4 regions of the Mesorhizobium sp. USDA 4775 genome follow, and region 1 is predicted to be linked to each of the others. Evidence: predicted binding sites of a transcription regulator. Region 1 holds the regulator's gene; each other region holds the start of a gene.
What was found. Region 1 encodes LexA, which represses DNA repair genes until DNA is damaged. Its sites were predicted from a motif close to TGTTCNNNNTGTGTTCNG; they were not measured.
Positions count from the first base shown of each region.

Region 2: the regulator LexA is predicted to act here: its motif matches at 3,056-3,073, upstream of ACVILI_RS05575 (DNA recombination protein RmuC).
Region 3: the regulator LexA is predicted to act here: its motif matches at 3,247-3,264, upstream of uvrA (excinuclease ABC subunit UvrA).
Region 4: the regulator LexA is predicted to act here: its motif matches at 3,504-3,521, upstream of ACVILI_RS13055 (PA0069 family radical SAM protein).

Region 1 covers NZ_JBSSFM010000001.1:4,026,195-4,031,535, forward strand. Annotated here, with positions in the region: gene ACVILI_RS19745 (ABC transporter ATP-binding protein) at 1-265, opposite strand, end outside; gene ACVILI_RS19750 (ABC transporter substrate-binding protein) at 325-1,311, opposite strand; gene ACVILI_RS19755 (GntR family transcriptional regulator) at 1,464-2,237, shown strand; gene lexA (transcriptional repressor LexA) at 2,615-3,352, shown strand; partial or broken gene ACVILI_RS19765 (ComEC/Rec2 family competence protein) at 3,346-5,341, opposite strand, start outside.
Region 2 covers NZ_JBSSFM010000001.1:1,096,679-1,102,019, reverse strand. Annotated here, with positions in the region: gene ACVILI_RS05590 (cation diffusion facilitator family transporter) at 1-367, shown strand, start outside; gene ACVILI_RS05585 (GFA family protein) at 444-848, shown strand; gene ACVILI_RS05580 (class I SAM-dependent methyltransferase) at 930-1,742, shown strand; gene ACVILI_RS05575 (DNA recombination protein RmuC) at 1,752-3,023, opposite strand; gene def (peptide deformylase) at 3,127-3,657, shown strand; gene fmt (methionyl-tRNA formyltransferase) at 3,665-4,618, shown strand; gene ACVILI_RS05560 (GNAT family N-acetyltransferase) at 4,615-5,121, shown strand; gene truA (tRNA pseudouridine(38-40) synthase TruA) at 5,243-5,341, shown strand, end outside.
Region 3 covers NZ_JBSSFM010000001.1:4,127,531-4,132,871, reverse strand. Annotated here, with positions in the region: gene ACVILI_RS20285 (DUF302 domain-containing protein) at 1-175, opposite strand, end outside; gene uvrA (excinuclease ABC subunit UvrA) at 175-3,096, opposite strand; gene ACVILI_RS20275 (hypothetical protein) at 3,799-4,053, opposite strand; gene ACVILI_RS20270 (ATP-dependent Clp protease proteolytic subunit) at 4,521-5,126, opposite strand; gene ACVILI_RS20265 (SRPBCC family protein) at 5,149-5,341, opposite strand, start outside.
Region 4 covers NZ_JBSSFM010000001.1:2,734,130-2,739,470, reverse strand. Annotated here, with positions in the region: gene ACVILI_RS13080 (membrane protein) at 121-306, shown strand; gene ACVILI_RS13075 (4-(cytidine 5'-diphospho)-2-C-methyl-D-erythritol kinase) at 333-1,220, shown strand; gene moaB (molybdenum cofactor biosynthesis protein B) at 1,222-1,767, shown strand; gene ACVILI_RS13065 (hypothetical protein) at 1,799-2,773, opposite strand; gene ACVILI_RS13060 (glycosyltransferase) at 2,918-3,445, opposite strand; gene ACVILI_RS13055 (PA0069 family radical SAM protein) at 3,596-4,750, shown strand; gene ACVILI_RS13050 (ribonuclease HII) at 4,904-5,341, shown strand, end outside.

The DNA of each region.
Region 1 (5,341 bases):
GATCCTGGAAGACGCGCGCCAATCGTGTGGCGCGCTTGTGCACCGGCATGGCTGTCACGTCGGCGCCGTTGATCAGGATCTTGCCGGAATCCAGGACGAGGGCTCCGGAAATAGCGTTGAGCATGCTGCTCTTACCGGCCCCGTTGGAGCCGATGACGATGCCGAACTCGCCGGTGGCCAATGACAGGCTGAGGCCGTCGAGCGCGACCTTCTCGTCGGCCTGCCCCTTGTAGAATACTTTGCGCGCGGATCGGATATCGAGCATCGTTCCTCCCTGGCCGGAAGGGCGACGGCGCCAACGCCATCGCCCCTTGCAGCCCGATATCAGTCGACGATGCAGCCGCAATCGGCCATCGAAGCCGGTATCTCGATGCCGAACGCGGCCATCGCCTTGCGGGAAATCGTTGCCATGTGATCCTTGTAGGCCGGGCGCGACGGCGCGATCGTCTTGGGATCCTTGCCCTTGAGGATTTCGGCGGCGATGTTGCCGGCGTTCATGCCGACCTGCGTGTAATTGACCGCGAAGCTCGCCGGCACGGTGCCGTTGCGGACCGCGCTGTCATCAGAGTTGACGACCGGGATACCGGCCTGGCGGGCGGCCGCGGAGACAGCGGCGATCGCCGGCTGGATCAGGTTCGAGGCCGGACCGTAGATCACGTCGACCTTGCCGGCGAGCGAAGCGATGCGCTGCTGAATGTCATTGACGTTGTCGACACCGACTTCGACGACCTCAAAGCCGGCGGCGGGTGCCGCCGCCTTGATCTTTTCGATCAGGGCAACGTCATTGGCCTCGCCTGGATTGTAAGGCACGCCAAAACGCTTGGCGTTCGGCAGCAGTTTCTTGGTGAAGGCCATCACCGCGGCGACATCCTGCAGATCGCTGGCGCCGGTCATGCCTTCGTCTCCGGCGTCCCACGACGGCACCAGCTTGGCCGCCACCGGATCGGTGACCGCGGCAAAGACGATCGGAATCCCGGAACCGGCGAGCGCCTTCTTGGCGATCTGCGAGACCGGCGTGGTGATGGTGTAGATCAGCTTGGGCTGCTCCGCCTGCAGCTTGGCGATCATCTGCGGCACCAGAGATGCATCGAAATTGGTATGGCTTTCGGTGTAGACGACGTCCTTGCCCTCGACAAAGCCTTTGTCCGTCAATGCCTTCTTGAAGCCCGCTATGGCGGCGTTGAGCTGCGGATGCTCGCCGAAATTGGCGATGCCGATGCGTATCTGATCGGCCGCGGCGCTGCCTGCGCTGACCATTAATGCGCCTGCCAGGGCCAATCCCGACAGCCAAGCGGACTTCGACTTCAACATCATTTCCTCCCAGATTTGATCAGCGCCGCCCACAGGACGGCAACTGCGGCGATCATGGTCAGTCGCCCGCCGTGTGTCAAACATTATATATAATTCTTGCCATACCTCCGCTTCATATATAATTTTCGCAAGCCGATGACGGACGGATGGCGATGCAGGATCAGAACAATTCCACGAAGACCGAGGCGGCCTATCAGCTGCTGCGGCGCGATATCCTGACCACCCGCCTCATGCCGGGCGCGCCGCTCAAGCTGAGCGCGCTGCGCGGCACATACGGCGTCGGCTGGACGCCGCTGCGTGAAGCCTTGTCCCGACTTGAAGCCGAGCGCCTGGTCACCGCCATCAGCAATCGCGGCTTTGCCGTCGCTCCCGTGTCGCGCGCCGAGCTCGAGGACCTGGCGCGCGCAAGGATGGTTGTCGAAATGCCGCTGTTCCTGGAATCGATCGCGAACGGCGGCAGGGAATGGGAGGACGCGGTCGTCACCGCTCATTACCGGCTCTCCCGCTGCAAGACCGCGGTCGAAGACCCTTCCGATGCGGCCGTCGACAAATGGGACGAGAGCCACGAGGCCTTCCATGCGGCGTTGCTGAGCGCGGCGACGTCGAACTGGCTGTTGCGCTTTCGCTCGACGATCGCCGATCAGCTGTGTCGGCATCATCGGTTTCTCGGCCTGGCGCCGACATTGCGGGCGGCGGCCGGCCTCAAGGACGGCTATGGCGAGGCTATGGACGCGCTGCGCGAAGCGATCGCCATCGAGCATCACACCGCAATCATGGAAGCGGCGCTCGATCGCGACGTCGAGCGGGCAAAGGCGCTGATGACGGCGCATATCGGCTACACGCTGCATGTCTATGTCCACAGCGAAGACAACGGCGCCAACACCTACACCGCGCGCGCCGGCAGCCTGAAAGCGGTTTCCGGATGACGTCGCCGCGGCGTCCAGATCCACGCGGCCGTGGCCGGCCTGAACCCGCGACCGTTGGCATTTTGATTTCGTTTCGTTCCGCCGGAAATGGATCGATACACCGTACAAATCCGCTCTGTGGACGCCTCTCAAACGCCTGATGCCAAACCGCATCCAGGGGTAGGCCACAGGCCATTAACCAAAATGATTTCAATGAACCTGCGGGGAGCGGAAGCGGTCGAGCGCGGCCCGCTGCCGGGGCCAAATAATTTCAGACGCGTTAACAAATTCATTAAACTTTAAACAGTTGCGGAACACAACTGGAACAGATAGTGTTTGTTCTGGGTTTGTTTTTCGATTCTGATTCACACCCGTCGTTCAATGCCTTGGGGGCCGCCATGCTGACACGCAAGCAACATGAACTGCTGATGTTCATTCATGAACGGCTCAAGGAAAGCGGCATTCCGCCTTCCTTCGACGAGATGAAGGAGGCGCTCGATCTTGCCTCCAAGTCAGGCATTCATCGCCTGATCACGGCACTGGAGGAACGCGGCTTCATTCGCCGGCTGCCCAACCGGGCGCGGGCGCTGGAAGTGCTGCGGCTGCCGGATTCGATCGCACCCGGCCTCAACGCGGCAAAGAAATTCTCGCCAAGCGTCATCCAGGGCAGCCTCGGCCAGGGTGGTCTTGGCCGCCAGATCAAGCCGGCGGCATCGCGCTTGCCCGCGGCCGGCAATAATGACGATGCGGTTTCCGCCGTGTCGATCCCGGTGATGGGTCGCATCGCCGCTGGTGTGCCGATCGATGCCATCCAGCATCAGACACATTCGATCTCGGTACCGCCGGACATGATCATGGGTGGCGAGCATTATGCACTTGAGGTCAAGGGCGACTCGATGATCGACGCCGGCATCTTCGACGGCGACACGGTCATCATCCGCAACGCCGACACGGCGAGCCCGGGCGAGATCGTCGTGGCGTTGGTCGACGAGGAGGAAGCAACCCTGAAACGGTTCCGCCGCAAGGGCGCCTCGATCGCCCTTGAAGCCGCCAACCCGGCCTACGAGACGCGCATTTTCGGGCCAGACAGGGTCAAGGTGCAAGGCAAGCTTGTCGGGTTGATCCGGCGCTACTGAGCAGGAACGGCCGGCTTTTCGGGTTTTTGATAGGGCGGCAGCCCCCTCGCCTCGCGCGAAAATTTTCGCTGCTCGTGCCAGGGCCGATATGGCCCGTCCACCGCGAAGCTGATGATTGGCGGACCTGTCGCCGATTGGCGGTCGAAGAAGACGGCGGCACTGCCCTTGCGGGCAAGTTGCCGTTTGGTGACGACAAGAACCAGCGGATTGTGGCAGGAATCATAGCCTGTCGCGTCATTGACGACGATCAAATCGGCGAAACCGCAAGCCTTCCAGGTGTCCTTGCGGTCTTCGACATGCGCGATGATCGCCCCTGACGGGTGCCGGGCAAGACAGACGCCATCCGTGCAATAAAACGGCGCTCCCGGCGGCAGATTGGCGGCATCGGCAATGTCGAATTGCCAGTCCGCCTTGTCGAACATCTCCGGCACGACGATGGTTTCGGACACCAGCGCGCGTTTCCAATTGTCGACGGTGAACTCGTTCGGGCGAGCCCGGCTGACCGCGAGTTCTCCACCGCCGATCGGCAGCGCCACCAAACGCGCATCTTCGGAAATCAGCACATCCGGGGCGCGCGTATCCGATACTGTCAGCAGGCCGGCAAGCGCGAATGGCACTGCCGCGAGCCGCAGCCAGGTCGTCGCCATCGTCGCGATGACCAGGGCGACGGTCACCAGCAGCACGGATTGCTGCGAAATCAGCCCCGACCGCATCGACCGGGGAGCGCTCCGATATCCACGCCGATATGGCGATCATTGCGGTCAGGCCCTTGCCCATCACGTAAAGGAAGGGACTGTCGGCACCAAAGGGCATCGCAAGCGAACTGAGAACAGCGAAAGGCATGACAATCAGTGACACGATCGGCATGACGGCCAGATTGGCGAACAGGCTGAGCGGCGACACACGCTGGAAATGCCAGATGGCAAACAGCGCCGTGGCGCAGCCGGCGATGATGGATGTCATCGCCAACCCACCCGTCGCCAGCAGGAATTTTCGCGTGAGAAAACCCGGCAGGGATCGCTTTGGCGGTGGCGGTCTTGCCTTTCCCGCATGGTGATCCGCCCAGCCGGCATAAGCGCCGACCAGCGCCGCGGTCGCGGCGAACGACATCTGGAAGCTTGGGCCGACTACCTCATGCGGCGACACCACAATGACGGCGATCGCCGAGATCGCAAGATTGCGCATGGTCAGCGCCGCGCGATCGAACAGCACGGCAATCAGCATCACCGCCAGCATGATGAAGCTGCGTTCGGCCGCGACGACGACGCCGGAAATGACGAGATAGGCGGCGATCGAGAAAAGGGCCGCGGCGGCCGCATATTTCTTCACCGGCCGACGCGCGGAAAAGTCCGGAAACAGCGCGAAGGCGCCGCGCAGCAGCCCCATGATGGTACCGGCGACGAGCGCCATATGCAGTCCGGAAATGGAGATGATGTGATAGATGCCGGTGCGTCGCATCGCCTCGTTGATTTCATCGGGAATGCCGGCCCGCACGCCGACGATCAGCGCCGCCGCGATCTCACCCTCGGCACCGCCAACCGTGGCCCTGATGTGGTCGGCAATGGCTTCACGGGCATTTTCTATCCCCGAGAAAAGGCGGGCCGTGAGCGGCACCTCGTCGTCCGTGGCTGAGACAAGCTTTGGGTTGCCGAGAAAGAATCCGCTGCCGCCAATGCCGGCAAAATAGCTGTCGAAGGAGAAATCGTAACTGTCCGGCCGCACCGGACCGGTCGGCGGCAACAGTTTAGCATAGCCGGTGACCAGGGAGCCGGCGGTCATTTCCGCCGGGATATCTCGCGCCGAAAGCCTGACCCTTTCCGGCGCATAGCGCAGTTTCGGCCGGGCGGTCGACGTCACGTCGATGGTCAGCCGGATGCGGCCGGTCTCCATCCGGTCGAGCGAAACGACACGGCCGGTGACTTGCGTCGAGATTTCCGAACCCAGCATCTGGGTGCCCGCCCGCCATGTCTCGACCTTGGCGACAAGCAG
Region 2 (5,341 bases), 2.9 Mb from region 1:
GATCGGCATCGCGCTCATTCTCGGCGCCACGGCGATCTTCCTCGCCCGCGAAAGCAAGGGGCTGCTCATCGGCGAGCCGGCTTCGCCCGAAGTGCAGAAAAAGGTGCTGGCGATCGCGCAGCAGGATCCGGCGGTGCAGCGCGCGAACGGTGTCCTGACCGTCCATATGGGACCGCAAGAGATCGTTGCAGGGCTCAGCATCGAATTCGAGGACCATCTGTCGGCGCCGGAGATCGAAGCCTGTGTCGAGCGCATCGAGGCACGGCTGAAGAAGGAGATGCCGGAGATCACGCGGCTGTTCGTCAAGCCGCAGACCACGGGCACCTGGGAGCAGCGGCGCAAGCTGATCGAAGCCGCGTCCAACTAGTCCTGGACCAGCGTTGCACCGTTGCCCCGTCGCATTGCCTTGCTAAGATCAGGCGACGGATTTCGGAGGATAGACCATGAAGATCGACGGCGGGTGCCATTGCGGCGCCATCACCTACGAGGCGGAGGTCGACCCAGCAAAGACCTCGATCTGCCATTGCACGGATTGCCAGCAATTGACCGGCACGGCCTTTCGCGTCACCGTTCCCGCGCCCGAGGATCACTACCGGATCACCAGAGGCACGCCAAAAATCTATATCAAGACCGGATCGAGCGGCGCCAAGCGCGCCCAGGCCTTTTGCGGCGACTGCGGGGCGCATCTTTACGCGACGTCGGTTGGCGGCGGCCCGAAGATCTATGGAATCAGGACGGGCACCGCGCGGCAACGCGAGGATCTGGTGCCGACACAACAGAAATGGCACCGGTCGGCCCTGCACTGGCTTCCCGAATTCGAAGGCATGAGCATCGTGGAGGAGCAGTAGCACCTGCCTCCCGGCCGAAAGCCGCCCAAGACAGGCAATTCTGTGCTAGCTTCGCTCACCTCAGACGGGCGGATAATAGCGATGTTGGAAACGGACAAGCTGTTTGCCGGCTCGATCCCGGAAAACTACGACCGCTATATGGTGCCGTTGATTTTCGAGCCGTTCGCCGCGGACCTTGCACGGCGGGCAGCGTCCTTCTCGCCCAAAGCCGTGCTGGAAGTCGCCGCAGGCACCGGGGTCGTCACCCGTGCCTTGGCGCCGAAACTGTCCCCTGACGCAAGCTATGTCGTGACCGACCTGAACCAGCCGATGCTCGACTACGCCGCTTCGCTACAGGCTCCCGACAGTCGCATCCAATGGCGCCAGGCCGATGCCATGGCGCTGCCGTTTGAAGACGCGGCCTTCGATCTGGTTTGTTGTCAGTTCGGCGCGATGTTCTTTCCCAGCCGTCCATCCGCCTACCGCGAGGCCAGGCGGGTGCTGAAGCCCGGCGGACATTTCCTGTTCAACGTATGGGACCGCATCGAGGAGAATGTCTTTGCCGATGATGTGACCAATGCGCTGGCCAGGCTTTTTCCGAACGATCCGCCGCGCTTTCTGGCCCGCACGCCGCATGGCTACCACGATACGGCGCTGATCCGCCGAGACCTCGAGGAGGCCGGCTTCTCCGATGTGGCGATCGAGACGAGAGCCGAACAGAGCCGTGCGCCCTCACCGCGCATTCCGGCCGTTGCCTATTGCCAGGGAACGGTGCTTCGCACCGAAATCGAGGCCAGGGATCCCGGGAAACTGGACGCTGCAACGGACTACGCCGCATCCGCGATTGCGGCCAGGCATGGTAGCGGCTCAGTCGCCGCCAAAATTCAGGCACATGTCATCGTGGCGGTGGCCTAGATTAGCCGTTCAGTCGTCGCCTTCGACGACCCGCAGCCTGAGCTGCCCGGTTTTTGAATCGGCAACGCGCGGGCCGGGTTCGAGTTTCGCCGCCGGCACCCGTGACGGCGTCTCCGGGCCGGCATCGCCATCGGCCTGCGCGCCGAACTCCAGCGCCTCGATCTTCTGGCCGCGCTTGGTCACCTTCGACGTCGAGACGAGGATGTCGTCGATGTCCTTGGCCGACTGGCCGAAATGCACCTGCAGCTTGCGCACACGCTCGTCGACGCGCGCGACATCCTCCATCAGCCGGATGACCTCGCCCTGGATCAGATGCGCCTGTTCGCGCATGCGGGCGTCCTTGAGGATGGCCTGAATGACCTGGATCGACAGCATCAGCAGCGACGGCGAGACGATGACAACGCGGGCGCGGTGCGCCTTGTGGACGATCGCCTCGAAATTCTCGTGGATCTCGGCGAAGACCGATTCCGACGGCACGAACATGAAGGCGGTGTCCTGCGTCTCGCCTTGGATCAGGTATTTTTCCGAGATGTCGCGGACATGGATCTCGATGTCGCGGCGGAAAGCCTGCGACGCGACCTTCTGCAGGTCCGCACCGTCGGCGGCGCGGATGGCGTTCCAGGCTTCAAGCGGAAATTTGGCGTCGATGGCAAGTGACGGCGCGCCGTTCGGCATCTTCACCAGGCAATCGGGCCGGCTGCCATTCGACAGCGTCGCTTGGAATTCATAGGCGCCATGCGGCAGGCCGTCGGCGACGATCGCCTCCATGCGCGACTGGCCGAAGGCACCGCGCGTCTGCTTGTTGGAGAGGATGGCCTGCAGCTGCACGACCTGGCCGGCGAGCGACTGGATGTTGCCTTGCGCGGTGTCGATGATCGCCAGCCGCTCCTGCAGTTTCGCCAGGCTCTCATGCGTGGATTTGGTCTGCTCGGTCATGGTCTGGCCGATGCGGCCGGTCATGGCGTCGAGGCGCTGGCCGATCGACTGCGTCAGCTCCGCCTGGCGCGCGCCGAACACTTCGGCAATGGCGCCCATGCGGCCCTGCATCTCGGCCTGGCTTTGCAAGATGCCGGCCATCCGCGCCTCGGCGTCGCGGGCATGGTCGGCGGCTTCCGCCGCAGCGACGGCGCGCGCCTTGGCCGACCGCCACAGCGCGATGACCAGCGCCACGAACAGGCCGAGAAACAACAAGGCGCCGAAGGCCAAGGCGTGGCCCAGCGTGATTGTCGACGCGCCAAGCCGTGCGACAGGCTCGGAAAGGATGGTACTCAGATCATTCATGTGGACAGCATAGCCGATTCGTGGGGCCGGCACAGATCAAAACGTGAACGAGGCTCAGGTCCACCGGTTGACGCTTTTCGCTGGACGTCTTACGTGGGACGCCATGCCGATCAAGCCGCTCATCATCCTTCCCGATCCCATCCTGCGCCAGGTTTCCAAGCCGGTGGAGCGCATCGACGCGCCTTTGCGCAAATTGGCCGACGACATGCTGGCGACCATGTATGACGCGCCCGGTATCGGGCTGGCGGCAATCCAAATCGGCGAGCCGCTGCGCATGCTGGTGATCGACCTCGCCAAGGAAGACGAAACGCCGGCGCCGCACGTCTTCATCAACCCGGAGATCCTGGAAACCGCTGAGGCGCGCTCGGTCTACGAGGAAGGCTGCCTGTCGATCCCGGACTATTATGCCGAGGTCGAACGCCCGGCTTCGGTGCGGGTGAAATATCTCGACCGCGACGGCAAGCTGCAGGAGATGGAGGCCGAGGGGCTGATGGCGACCTGCCTGCAGCACGAGATCGACCATCTCAACGGCGTGCTGTTCATCGACCACATCTCGAAGCTGAAGCGCGACATGGTGGTGAAGAAATTCAAGAAGCTCGCCAAGGACAAGGCGCCGGGCAAGCTGGTGGGATAGGGGAAAAATGCCCCTTCGCGTCATCTTCATGGGCACGCCGGAGTTTTCGGTGCCGACGTTGCGCGCGATCGCCGAGGCCGGACATGAGGTATCGGCCGTCTACACACAGCCGCCACGCGCGGCCGGCCGGCGCGGGCTGGAGCTGACGCCGTCGCCGGTGCAGCGCGAGGCCGAGCGGCTCGGCATCGCGGTGCGGACGCCGACCTCCCTCAAGGGCGAGGCCGAGCAGGCCGCTTTCAGCGCCCTGCGGGCCGATATCGCCGTGGTCGTGGCCTATGGTTTGCTGCTGCCTAAGGCAATTCTCGACGCGCCCCGCCTTGGCTGCATCAACGGCCATGCATCGCTTTTGCCGCGCTGGCGCGGCGCCGCCCCCATCCAGCGCGCCATCATGGCGGGTGACCTGGAAAGCGGCATGATGGTGATGCGCATGGAAGAGGGTCTGGACACCGGTCCGGTGGGATTGCTTGAAAAATGCGCCATCGACCCCGATATGACAGCCGGCGATCTGCATGATCGGTTGATGAGCGTTGGTGCTGCCCTGATGGTGGAAGCGCTGGCGCGGCTGGAAGGGAACATCCTGACATTTACCGCGCAAGCGGCGGAAGGGGTGACTTACGCCAGAAAAATCGATAAATCCGAGACGCGGGTGGATTGGACGCGGCCCGCGGCCGAGGTCCACAACCATCTTCGTGGCCTGTCGCCCTTTCCCGGCGCCTGGTCCGAAATTGACATTGGCGGCCGCGTGGAACGGCTGAAACTGCTTCGCTCGACACTATCCGAAGGCCTGTCGCTTTCGGAAGGTTCGGGCGAGTCGGGAGGAATTCTCGATGACCGGCTGACGGTCGCCTGCGGGGCAGGCGCGATCAGGCTGGTCGAAGTTCAACGTGCGGGCGGAAAGCCCGCCGCCGCGTCGGAATTCCTGCGCGGAGCCAAGATCGTAAAAGGAATGAAGTTCTCATGAGCATGATGTCGATACGCGCGGCGACGCCGCGGGATCGCGAGGCCATTCGCCTCGTCGAGGAACATGCATTCGGCCAGCAGGCGGAGGCCGGGTTGGTCGACGCGCTGGTCACCGGCGGCGACGCCGTCGTCGAACTGGTGGCGGAAGAAGACGGCCAGGCGGTAGGCCACATCCTGTTTTCCCGGCTGTTCGTCCAGAATGGCGGCAAGAGCTTCGCGGCCGTGGCGCTGGCGCCGCTGGCGGTGGAACCTTCGTTCCATGGCAGCGGCATTGGCGGCGCGCTGATCCGCGAGGCGCATATTCGCCTGAAGGATGCCGGCGAGACGCTGGCCGTGGTGCTGGGCGACCCCGCCTATTACGGCCGTTTCGGCTACAGCCATGCGCGGGCCGAAAAATTCGAGAGTGAGTACCAAGGCGAGGCGCTGCAGGCGCTGGCCTGGGGCGACGCTCCGGAGGCCGGCAGGCTGGTCTACGCTTCCGCCTTCACCGCTCTCGCCGCGTAGAGCAGTCCACCGTTTCATGGAAACGGTGACCTGCTCTACCTCTTTGTTTTAACGCAATTCCGGACGGAAAACCGTTTCACACTTTTCCTGGAATTGCTCAAGGCGAGAGCTCTAGCCGCAAATGCCGCGTTTTCGCCTCGACATCGAATATGACGGCGGCCTGTTTGCCGGCTGGCAGCACCAGGCCGACCAGCCTTCGGTGCAGCAGGCGATCGAGCAG
Region 3 (5,341 bases), 100 kb from region 1:
CGAAGATCAGCAGTTCGGTTGGCCGCAACGCAGCGCCGACATCACGTGCGCCGGCGGCATGATCGATGCGCGCGAAGACGACCAGGCCGGCACGCTTGACCACCTCAGCAAGGCGGTCGATGGTTTCGGTCACGCCAAAGCGGCTCTGAACCGTGATGAGACCATCCCCAGCCATCACTCCGCCGCTTCGCGCTTGCCTCCGGGGCGCCGCTCCAGCAGCTCCTTGAGGAACTGGCCGGTGTAGCTGCGCTTCTCGCGCACGATCGCTTCCGGTGTGCCCTGGGCAACCAGCTCGCCGCCGCCGTCGCCGCCTTCGGGGCCAAGGTCGAGCACCCAGTCTGCGGTTTTGATCACTTCGAGATTGTGCTCGATGACCACCACCGTGTTGCCCTGGTCGACCAGTTCGTGCAGCACTTCCAGGAGTTTGGCGACGTCGTGGAAATGCAGGCCGGTGGTCGGCTCATCGAGGATGTAGAGCGTCTTGCCGGTCGCCTTGCGCGACAGTTCCTTGGCGAGTTTGATGCGCTGGGCTTCGCCGCCGGACAGCGTCGTCGCCTGCTGGCCGATATGGATGTAGCCGAGGCCGACCTGCTTCAGCGTGTCGAGCTTGTCGCGCACGCCCGGCACGGCGGCGAAGAAATCGACGCCTTCCTCGACGGTCATGTCGAGCACGTCGGCGATCGACTTGCCCTTGAACAGGACGTCGAGCGTCTCCCTGTTGTAGCGCTTGCCGTGGCAGACGTCGCAGGTGACGTAGACGTCGGGCAAAAAGTGCATCTCGATCTTGATGACGCCGTCGCCCTGGCAGGCCTCGCAGCGGCCACCCTTGACGTTGAACGAGAAGCGTCCCGGCTGGTAGCCGCGCGCCTTGGCTTCGGGCAGGCCGGCGAACCAGTCGCGGATCGGCGTGAAGGCGCCGGTATAGGTGGCGGGGTTCGAACGCGGCGTGCGGCCGATCGGCGACTGGTCGATGTCGATGACCTTGTCGAGGAATTCCAGACCCTCGATGCGGTCATGCTCGGCCGGATGTTCGCGCGACCCCATGATGCGGCGCGAGGCCGCCTTGAACAGCGTCTCGATCAGGAAGGTCGACTTGCCGCCGCCCGACACGCCGGTGACAGCGGTGAAGGTGCCGAGCGGGATCTCGGCGGTGACATTCTTCAGATTGTTGCCGCGCGCGCCGACGATTTTCAGGCGCCGGTTCTTTTTCGCCTCACGCCGGACCCCGGGGGTGGCCACTTCAAGCGCGCCCGACAGATATTTGCCGGTGATCGAATTGGGGTTGGCCATCACCTGCTGCGGCGTGCCCTGGGCGATGATCTCGCCGCCATGGATGCCGGCGGCCGGCCCCATGTCGACGACATAGTCGGCATGCAGGATGGCATCCTCGTCATGTTCGACGACGATGACGGTGTTGCCGATGTCGCGAAGGTGCTTGAGCGTATCGAGGAGGCGCGTGTTGTCGCGCTGATGCAGGCCGATCGACGGCTCGTCCAGCACGTAAAGCACGCCGGTCAGGCCCGAGCCGATCTGCGACGCCAGGCGGATGCGCTGGCTCTCGCCGCCCGACAGCGTGCCCGAATTGCGCGACAATGTCAGATAGTCGAGCCCGACATCGTTGAGAAAGCGCAGGCGCTCGCGGATTTCCTTAAGCACGCGCACCGCGATCTCGTTCTGCTTATCGTTGAGCTGCGCAGGCAGATCGGTGAACCATTTGTCGGCATTGCGGATCGACTGTTCCGTGACTTCGCCGATGTGCTTGCCGCCGATCTTCACCGCCAGCGCTTCCGGCTTCAGCCGATAGCCTTTGCAGACGGGGCAGGGCGTCGCCGACATGAAGCGCTCGATCTCCTCGCGCATCCAGGCGGATTCGGTTTCCTTCCAGCGCCGTTCGAGATTGGGGATAACGCCTTCGAAGGTCTTGGTCGTCTTGTAGGAGCGCAGGCCGTCATCATACTGGAAGGTGACTTCGCGCTCGCCGGTGCCGCGCAGGATCGCGTCCTGGGCCTCGGCGCTCAAATCCTTGAACTTGTCGCCGAGCTTGAAGTTGTAGGCCTTGCCCAAGGCTTCGAGCGTCTGCACGTAATAGGGCGAGGTCGACTTCGCCCATGGGCTGACGGCGCCGTCGCGCAGCGACACGTTCTCGTCGGGCACGACGAGGTTGGGGTCGATGGCGCGCTGGCTGCCGAGACCGTCGCAGGTCGGGCAGGCGCCGAACGGGTTGTTGAACGAGAACAGCCGCGGCTCGATCTCGGGAATGGTGAAGCCGGACACCGGACAGGCGAATTTTTCCGAGAACAGGATGCGCTCATGCGTCTCGTTCTTCGACTTGTTGACCGAATCCTCGCCGGTCTGGCTGGAATCGAGCGGTTTATCGGCGAACTCGGCCACCGCCAACCCCTCGGCGAGCTTCAGCGCCGTCTCGATGGAATCGGCAAGGCGCGTGGCCAGATCGCCGCGCACGACGATGCGGTCGACGACGACGTCGATGTCGTGCTTGTATTTTTTATCGAGCGCCGGAACATCCGCGATCTCATAGAAGACGCCGTCGACCTTGACGCGCTGAAAACCCTTCTTCTGCAACTCCAGCAGTTCCTTGCGATACTCGCCCTTGCGGCCGCGCACGATCGGCGCCAGCAGGAACAGGCGCGTGCCTTCCTCCAGCGCCAGCACGCGGTCAACCATCTGGCTGACCGTCTGGCTCTCGATCGGCAGGCCGGTGGCCGGCGAATAGGGCACCCCGACACGCGCGAACAGCAGGCGCATATAATCGTAGATCTCGGTGACGGTGCCGACCGTCGAGCGCGGGTTCTTCGACGTGGTCTTCTGCTCGATCGAGATGGCAGGCGACAGGCCGTCGATCTGGTCTACGTCGGGCTTCTGCATCATTTCGAGGAATTGCCGGGCATAGGCCGACAGGCTCTCGACATAGCGGCGCTGGCCTTCGGCGTAGATGGTGTCGAAGGCCAGCGACGACTTGCCGGAGCCCGACAGGCCGGTCATGACGATCAGGCTGTCACGCGGCAGGTCGAGATCGACATTCTTCAGATTGTGTTCGCGCGCCCCGCGAATGGAAAGGAATTTATGGTCGGCCATCGCCGGTCGCCGCCTCAGATCTGGAATTCGTGGGATTGGCGGGATTGTCCCGGCCATCCCCTATGTAGGTGTTTTTGCCGCCACGTCGAGAGACGCCACAATTCCCGACAGAAGTCGTTTAACCGCCTTTCACGCGAAGGGGCAAGCAGAAAGAACAAAGGCCGAACACGCTCCTGACAAAGCTGTGCAGAAACCTGACCTGTACGTAACCTCCCGGCGATCACAATTTTCCGTAACCGGCTATTGAAGGTTGACGTGGCCGGCTCAGGGGAGCAGTCTCCTGAGGTCAGCGAAGCCGGCCGTCTTTCGATGGCCTCGCCGCCCCAAGGCGGCCTGCGAGACGCCGCAGGTATTTGCGATTTGCGCTTCGCTACGACAATGTCGCAACGGACACAGGAGCGGAGCATGACGCCACCGGATAGTCCCCAAGGGCTCCACGCCTCGTTGGAGCCGCGGCAGGCATAAGTGCCAGGGTTTAGCGTTTGCGCCACCCGACAAACCGTGACTTGCCGTATTCCCCAAAAATCAGAGACTGCTAGTCGGATCGTCGGCTGACGCCGCGTAGCATCCGAAATCAAACGCCGGCAGTACACTCCGGCAAAATATGGATTTGAGATCCAGAAAAGCCCCGTCCGTTTGCCTAAGGCACGGCGGGGCTGTTCGTTTGAGGAAATGGCTGAACTGGCCCAGCGGAGGGGCTGCTCACCTTGGGGGCTTAAACCCGCCCGTGGCCATATCGACCGTGATGGTGCCGGAAATCCTGACATCGGTATCGCCGATCTTGAACGTGCCGTTGCCGTTGCTGGGGAACGCATCGTCGGGTTCCGGCTGGGGAGCCGGCTTGGCGATGCGATAATCACCGTTCACGCCGGGCAGGGCGCCTTTCTGTGCCTGGGAGGTATTGTCCGCGGCAAAAGCCCCGCCGGACGTCGCGGCGGTGATCGCAATGGCTGTCATGAGTCTGTTCAGGCGGTAGCGCATGGCATGACTATAGTGCGGCGCTCATTGCGAAACCAGACCAGCGGCGGCGAAATGGATGCGACGCCGTCAGCCTTCAATGTGATGATCAGGCTTCAAGTCTTCAAATTTCTATATTAGTCTGACACAGGGCGTGCTGGCTGGCCTGGTTGCCAGTTGCTAAAATCCATGTAGCAGCGAATGGATATACCTTCGATTCGCACGTCGCCGCCACGCGCCAGACATCCATACCCTCCGGGAACATTAACTAGCAAGAAAAATGCCATGCATATTCCTGCTATAGCTAATATAGCGCGTAATGCTCGTTTGTTTGGATCGTTAGGCTTTGGCATTTATGCCCCTGTTGATAATTCAACGGATTCAATAGCGCCGAATTCATTGATAGGTGATAAAAACTATTTTCTGCATTTAGTGCATCTGCATTTAATTGATGACCAAAATCAGCCTCATGCCGCCTTTTTGCGGGTGTCGAAGACATGGTCGACAATGCCCCATGCCTGGGCCTCGCGAGCGGTCATGAAATGGTCGCGGTCGAGCGTGCGTTCGACCTCCTCATAGCTGCGGCCGCAATGCTGCGCGTAGAGTTCGGCCATGCGCTGTTTGGTCTTGCCGATCCGCTCGGCATGGCGCTGGATGTCGGAAGCTTGGCCCTGGAAGCCACCCAACGGCTGATGCAGCAGAACGGTGGCGTTCGGCAGCGCGATGCGGCGCCCCGGCGTGCCCGCCATCAGCAGGAACGAGCCCATCGAGGCGGCGAACCCCATGCACACGGTCGATACCGGGCAACTGACGTACTGCATCGTGTCGTAGATGGCGAAACCGCTGGTCACCACGCCGCCCGGCGAGTTGATGTAGAGCGATATCTCCTTGTCGGGATTATCTGACTCCAATGACAAAAGCTGCGCGCAAACCAGCGCCGAGACATCGTCGTTGATCTCGCCATTGATGAAGATGATGCGCTCGCGCAGCAGCCGCGAGAAAATGTCGAAGGCGCGTTCACCGCGGCTCGATTGCTCGATCACCATCGGCACCAGACTGGCAAGACCACTCATTTTTCGTCTCCGATTTCCGTGTTCAGGCTGCGAGCAGCAGGGTGTTCGGTATGTTCGCGGCGACAGGCTTTGCGCGCCCTTGCAATCCAAGCGAGAGCCGGCAGCCGGCGCCGGCCATGGCGACGGCAGGCATCGCTTTCCCCGCAAAACCGTCATGGACGATGCGCAGATGCGTACCGCCGGAAACGGTGCGGGCGAGCGTGAAGGTGACGACA
Region 4 (5,341 bases), 1.3 Mb from region 1:
GCATGAAGGTTTGAAGTCCTATGCATGCCGTTTTCCCAACACCGGACACAGTTTTGGGCGACATGCATCAACCGACCCGACCGGCCGCCTTCGCCGGCCCAGCGTGGTAGGAGTTGTGACATGCCGCAGATCATCTTCTTCGCCGTCGTTGGCGCCGCCGCCTATTTCGGCTACCGCACCTTCATCCGGGAAGCGGAGCGTGTGACGGCCAAGGTACGGCGCACCGAAAAGCAGGCGGCCAATGGCGCGATGGGAACGCTGGTCAAGGACCCGAAGACCGGCGAATACCGGCTGGCCAAGGACTGAGCATCATCCCCCATACGACTGACGCCGTGGACACCGAGATCGGTTCGCGCACCTGGCACGCGCACGCCAAGATCAATCTGGCGCTGCATGTCACCGGCAGGCGTGCTGACGGCTATCACCTGATCGAAAGCCTGGCGGTGTTCACGCGCTTCGGCGACAGGGTCGAGATCGCGCTCGCCGATAGCGACGATTTCGCCGTGTCCGGCCGCTACGCGCCAGCGGTTCCCCTCGACGCCAGCAATCTTGTGCTCAAGGCGCGCGATGCCTTGCGGCGAGAGGTTGGCTCCGGGCGAACTCCGCCCGTCTCGATAAAGCTGGAAAAGAACCTGCCGGTTGCCTCCGGCGTCGGCGGCGGGTCGAGCGATGCGGCGGCCGTGTTGCGCGGACTGGCGCAGGCATGGGCCCCGGATATGGACGACGCCGGCCTGGCGCGGATCGGCCTTTCGCTTGGCGCCGACGTGCCGATGTGTCTGGCGGCAAAGCCGCTGGTGGCGCGCGGCATTGGTGACGAGTTGTCGATGGTGCCGGACTTTTCGGCGCTGGGACTGGTGCTGGTCAATCCGGGCACGCCGGTCTCGACGGCGGATGTCTTCGCGGCCCTGTCCCGCCGCGACAACGAGCCCCTGCCGCCGCTGCCGCGCAGCATCGATTTCCATAGCCTGCGCAACTGGCTGGAGATTACCCGCAATGATCTGGAGCCAGCTGCGCTTGCGCTGCAGCCCGCCATAGGCCGCGCGCTGTCATGGCTTGATAAGGCCGGATCAGGCTTTTCACGCATGTCGGGATCAGGCGCGACCTGTTTCGGCCTGTTCGAGACCGGCAATGTCGCCAAGCGCGCGGCGGCCGAAATCCGCAGCCGCCAGCCCGACTGGTTCGTCGCGGCGACGCGCAGCATGTCATCGGAGGCTGAGTGAAATGGCTGGGATCAACGAGAGCCGTTCGTTCGTTCCGGTGCGTATCGCGGTGCTGACGGTTTCGGACACGCGCAGCCTTGCCGACGACAAATCCGGCCAGACGCTGGCCAACCGCATCACCGAGGCCGGCCACATACTGGCCGCCCGCGATATCGTCACCGACGACCGCGACAAAATCCGCCATACGGTGCTGGCGTGGTCGCGCGACAAGGCCATCGATGTCGTCATCACCACCGGCGGCACCGGCTTTACCGGGCGCGACGTGACGCCGGAGGCGCTGGAGCCGATCTTCGAAAAGCGCATGGATGGCTTTTCCGAAGTGTTCCACCGCATTTCCTACGACAAGATCGGCACGTCGACGATCCAGAGCCGGGCAACCGGCGGCGTCGTCAACGCCACTTTCGTCTTCGTGCTGCCGGGCTCGCCCGGCGCCTGCAAGGATGCCTGGGACGGCATCCTCAAGGCGCAGCTCGACTACCGCCACACGCCCTGCAACTTCGTCGAGATCATGCCGCGCCTGGACGAGCATCTGCGGCGCGGAAAGTAATACGCGAAATTGCACTTCCAACAGTCAGCCTTCAGCGGATCACCGGCTCGCCATGAAAGCGCCGGCGCGAGGGGCGTGAAACGCCGAAGCCGACTTCCATCATCAGCCGCGGCGTGCGCGCCGGCACGGTGCCCATGTGGAAGCCGAAAGGGTCCTCGACGAAGCCGAGGCCGGCTTCGCCGGTCAGCGTTACCGGACTTTGCTCGCCATAGACGCCCAGCACCTCCTGGGCGGGATGGCCGACCAACAGGGTGAGCTGGTGCTTGATGGCGCGGCGCCTGTGGCTGCCCCTGACATAGACATGCGGCCCGGTGTCGGCGTCGACCGGCTTGAGGTAGAAGAAGAACTTCAGCATGCGCCAGTCGTCGAGGTCGAAGTGATACTTGCCGAGCGAGGCAAGGTTCTTGTCGGCGTCCGAGGCTTCGCCGGTCGGAAAGCTCCACCAGACGCGCGTCGTGATCAGTTTCGCCTGAGCGCCGAGATAGTGCGCGGCAATGTCGAGAAGCAGCGGATCGCGCTGTACGGCGAGTGCGGCCGGGCAGTCGAGGATGCGCTCGAAATAGTGCCCGCTGAGCAGAGAGCGGCCGAGGCGTTTTTTGGCCTGCGCATGGTCGCCCGGCATGAATTCGAGGCGGCGGTCGAAATTGCCGAAGCAAGGCGTGCGCGCCGCGAAATCCGCGATCTCTTCATGGATCGCCGGCGGCAGGACCAGGCCTGAAAACAGGCCGTCGGAACGCAACGCATCGACCACCGCCGCCCGCGCGACACCGGAAAACATCGTATCCCCGACATTGTCGGCAGGACGCGCGCGCTTTGCGCCCAGCCAATGCATCCGGCGCCCAGGCATGGTGCGCGCGAGCATGAACATCGGCAACCAGGCAGGGTTTTCGCGCAGGTCCGTGAGATAGGTCGGAATGCGCACGGCAATGCGCCGCAGCAGGCTGCCGTTGCGCGCAATCGCCTCGAGACTGGCGGCTCCGGATTCGTCAGGCGTTGAAAGGGTCATCGGGTCCTCTTCCATGAGGGTGACACCGATGCCGCATCGGTGCCCACCACTCGCATGACCCAAACCCAATTCACCCACCTCGGGGAAGGCTAACCTCGCGTCAGATTTTGTGCAATGCACAATAAACAGAGCAGGTGCAAAAAATCACTTCGGCGCCCGGGGCTGCTGCTTGGGCGGCGCCACCCAGATCTCGGCTTCGAGCTTCTTCGTCGCCAGGCCACGCGCCAGCGCCTCGGCGCTGCCGGCGTTTTTCGACAGGGACGCCGCCTGGCGCTTGCTGATCACCAGCCCGTCGGCGAGCGCGCGGTTTCCCGAAAAGACCCGGGCGAGGAACGGCGCGCGGCTGCCGCGCGCGCGAGAAAACCGTGCCGCCATGGTTTGCCTCGCCGTGTGGGCGACGACCGCGTCGATCCAGCCCTCCACCAGCCGCGCGCCCGGCTCCAGCAACAGCAGCCAATCGCCCTTGGCCTGCCTTATCCCGGCGGCGATGCCGCCGCTTGCTACGTAGTGGCAGCCAGCATGCTCGGCGACATGATGCGTCTGGTCGGTGGAGCCGGTGTCGCAGACGATGACGTCGCGCACCACGCCCTCCACCGCGCCGCCAATCAGCGAGCCGAGCGTACGGGCGAGAGCCTCCTCGTCATTGCGGGTTTCGATGAGAACACTGAGCATATTTAGCCGAATAGCGGAAAGCCGCGCACAGCGCCAGTTTTTGCGGCGCAGCATAAAAAGTTCTTGCTTTGTTCTCATCGGCAAAATAGGAATAATTTCATGAGCAGAGCGATTCGAAACAACATGGACAGTCCCTGGGAGCGGGCCAAGATGGAACCGATCGTGCGCGCCGACATTGCAGCCTTCGGGGCAGGGCGAGCCGAAATGGCCAATGCGATGATCGAGCAGAGTGGCATGCGCATCCGTCCGGACCGCAACCGCGGACGGTCGGCGGGCATCAATCCGTCCGGCCGCTTCGAACCGGTCAGCCGGCATGTGTTCGACGATGGCTGGAGTTCGCTGGAGGAACTGCCGCCGTTCAAGACCGAGGTGCAGGTGGAGAAGCCGCGCACCATCATCACCCGCAACGAATCGCCCGACATCTCCTTCGACCGGTCGATCAACCCCTATCGCGGCTGTGAACATGGCTGCGTCTATTGTTTCGCGCGGCCGACGCATGCGTTCATGGGCCTGTCGCCGGGGCTGGATTTCGAATCCAAGCTGTTCGCCAAGCCGGATGCGGCGCGGCTGCTTGACAAGGAACTGTCGAAGGACGGCTACCAGCCGCGCACCATCGCCATCGGCACCAACACCGATCCCTACCAGCCGATCGAGAAACAGTACCGGATCATGCGCGAGATCCTGGAAGTGCTGGAAGCGCGCGGCCATCCGGTCGGCATCGTCACCAAATCCGCTCTGGTGACGCGCGACATCGACATATTGTCGCGCATGGCCGAACGCGGGCTGGCCAAGGTGGCGCTGTCGGTGACGACAATGGACCGCATACTGGCCAGGACGATGGAGCCCCGCGCGTCGACGCCGACCAAGCGGCTCGAAGCGATCCGGCAGCTTTCTGACGCCGGCATTCCGGCTTCGGTCATGGTGGCGCCGATCATCCCCGGCCTCACCGACCAGGAGATGGAGCGGATCCTCGATTCGGCGTACGCCGCCGGTGCGCGCGAGGCAGGTTACGTCGTGCTGCGTCTGCCGCTGGAGGTCAGCCCGATCTTCAAGGACTGGCTGCTGCGCCACTATCCCGACCGTTACCGCCACGTGATGTCGCTGATCCGCTCGATGCGCGACGGCAAGGATTACGATTCGGAATGGGGCAAGCGCATGAAGGGCGCTGGACCCTACGCCTGGCAGATCGGCCGCCGCTTCGAAATCACCGCCAAGCGGCTTGGCCTCAACACCGAACGGCGCACGCTGCGCACCGACCAGTTCGTCGCCGCCGGAAAGGACCAGGAGCAGCTGATGCTGCTGTGAGACTGCAATTCGCCGCGGCGGTTTGAGCTGCCACGGCGCACAAAATCCCGTCCGGCCTGCCCCGGCCTGCAGACGGTGCCCTCCCGGTCCGGCGCCCCACCCGACCCGGAGGGACTTGCGGAGAATCGGAGCCGATGCGAACCTCGCCGCAACATGGCTCGCGCGCGTTCCGATTCTCCGCTTCTCTTCGAAATCGTCGAGAAACCCGATTTCTCCTTCGAGACGAAGGCGATGGCTGATGGGCTTTGGCCAGTCGCGGGGATGGACGAGGCTGGCCGCGGTCCTCTGGCCGGGCCGGTGGTCGCCGCGGCTGTGGTGCTCGATCCTGCCAACATCCCCGAAGGCCTCGACGATTCCAAACGGCTCAGCCATTTGCAGCGCGAAGCACTGTTCCTGCGCATCCTCGGCTCCGCGCAAGCGGTCTCGATGGCCTCGATCAGCGCCGAGGGCATCGACGGCAGCAATATCCTCAAGGCCAGCCTCGAGGCGATGCGCCGCGCTCTGGTCGGGCTGTCGGTTCGACCGAAGCTCGCGCTTGCCGACGGACGCGACGTGCCGCCTGGATTACCCTGCGACGGCCGCGCCTTGATC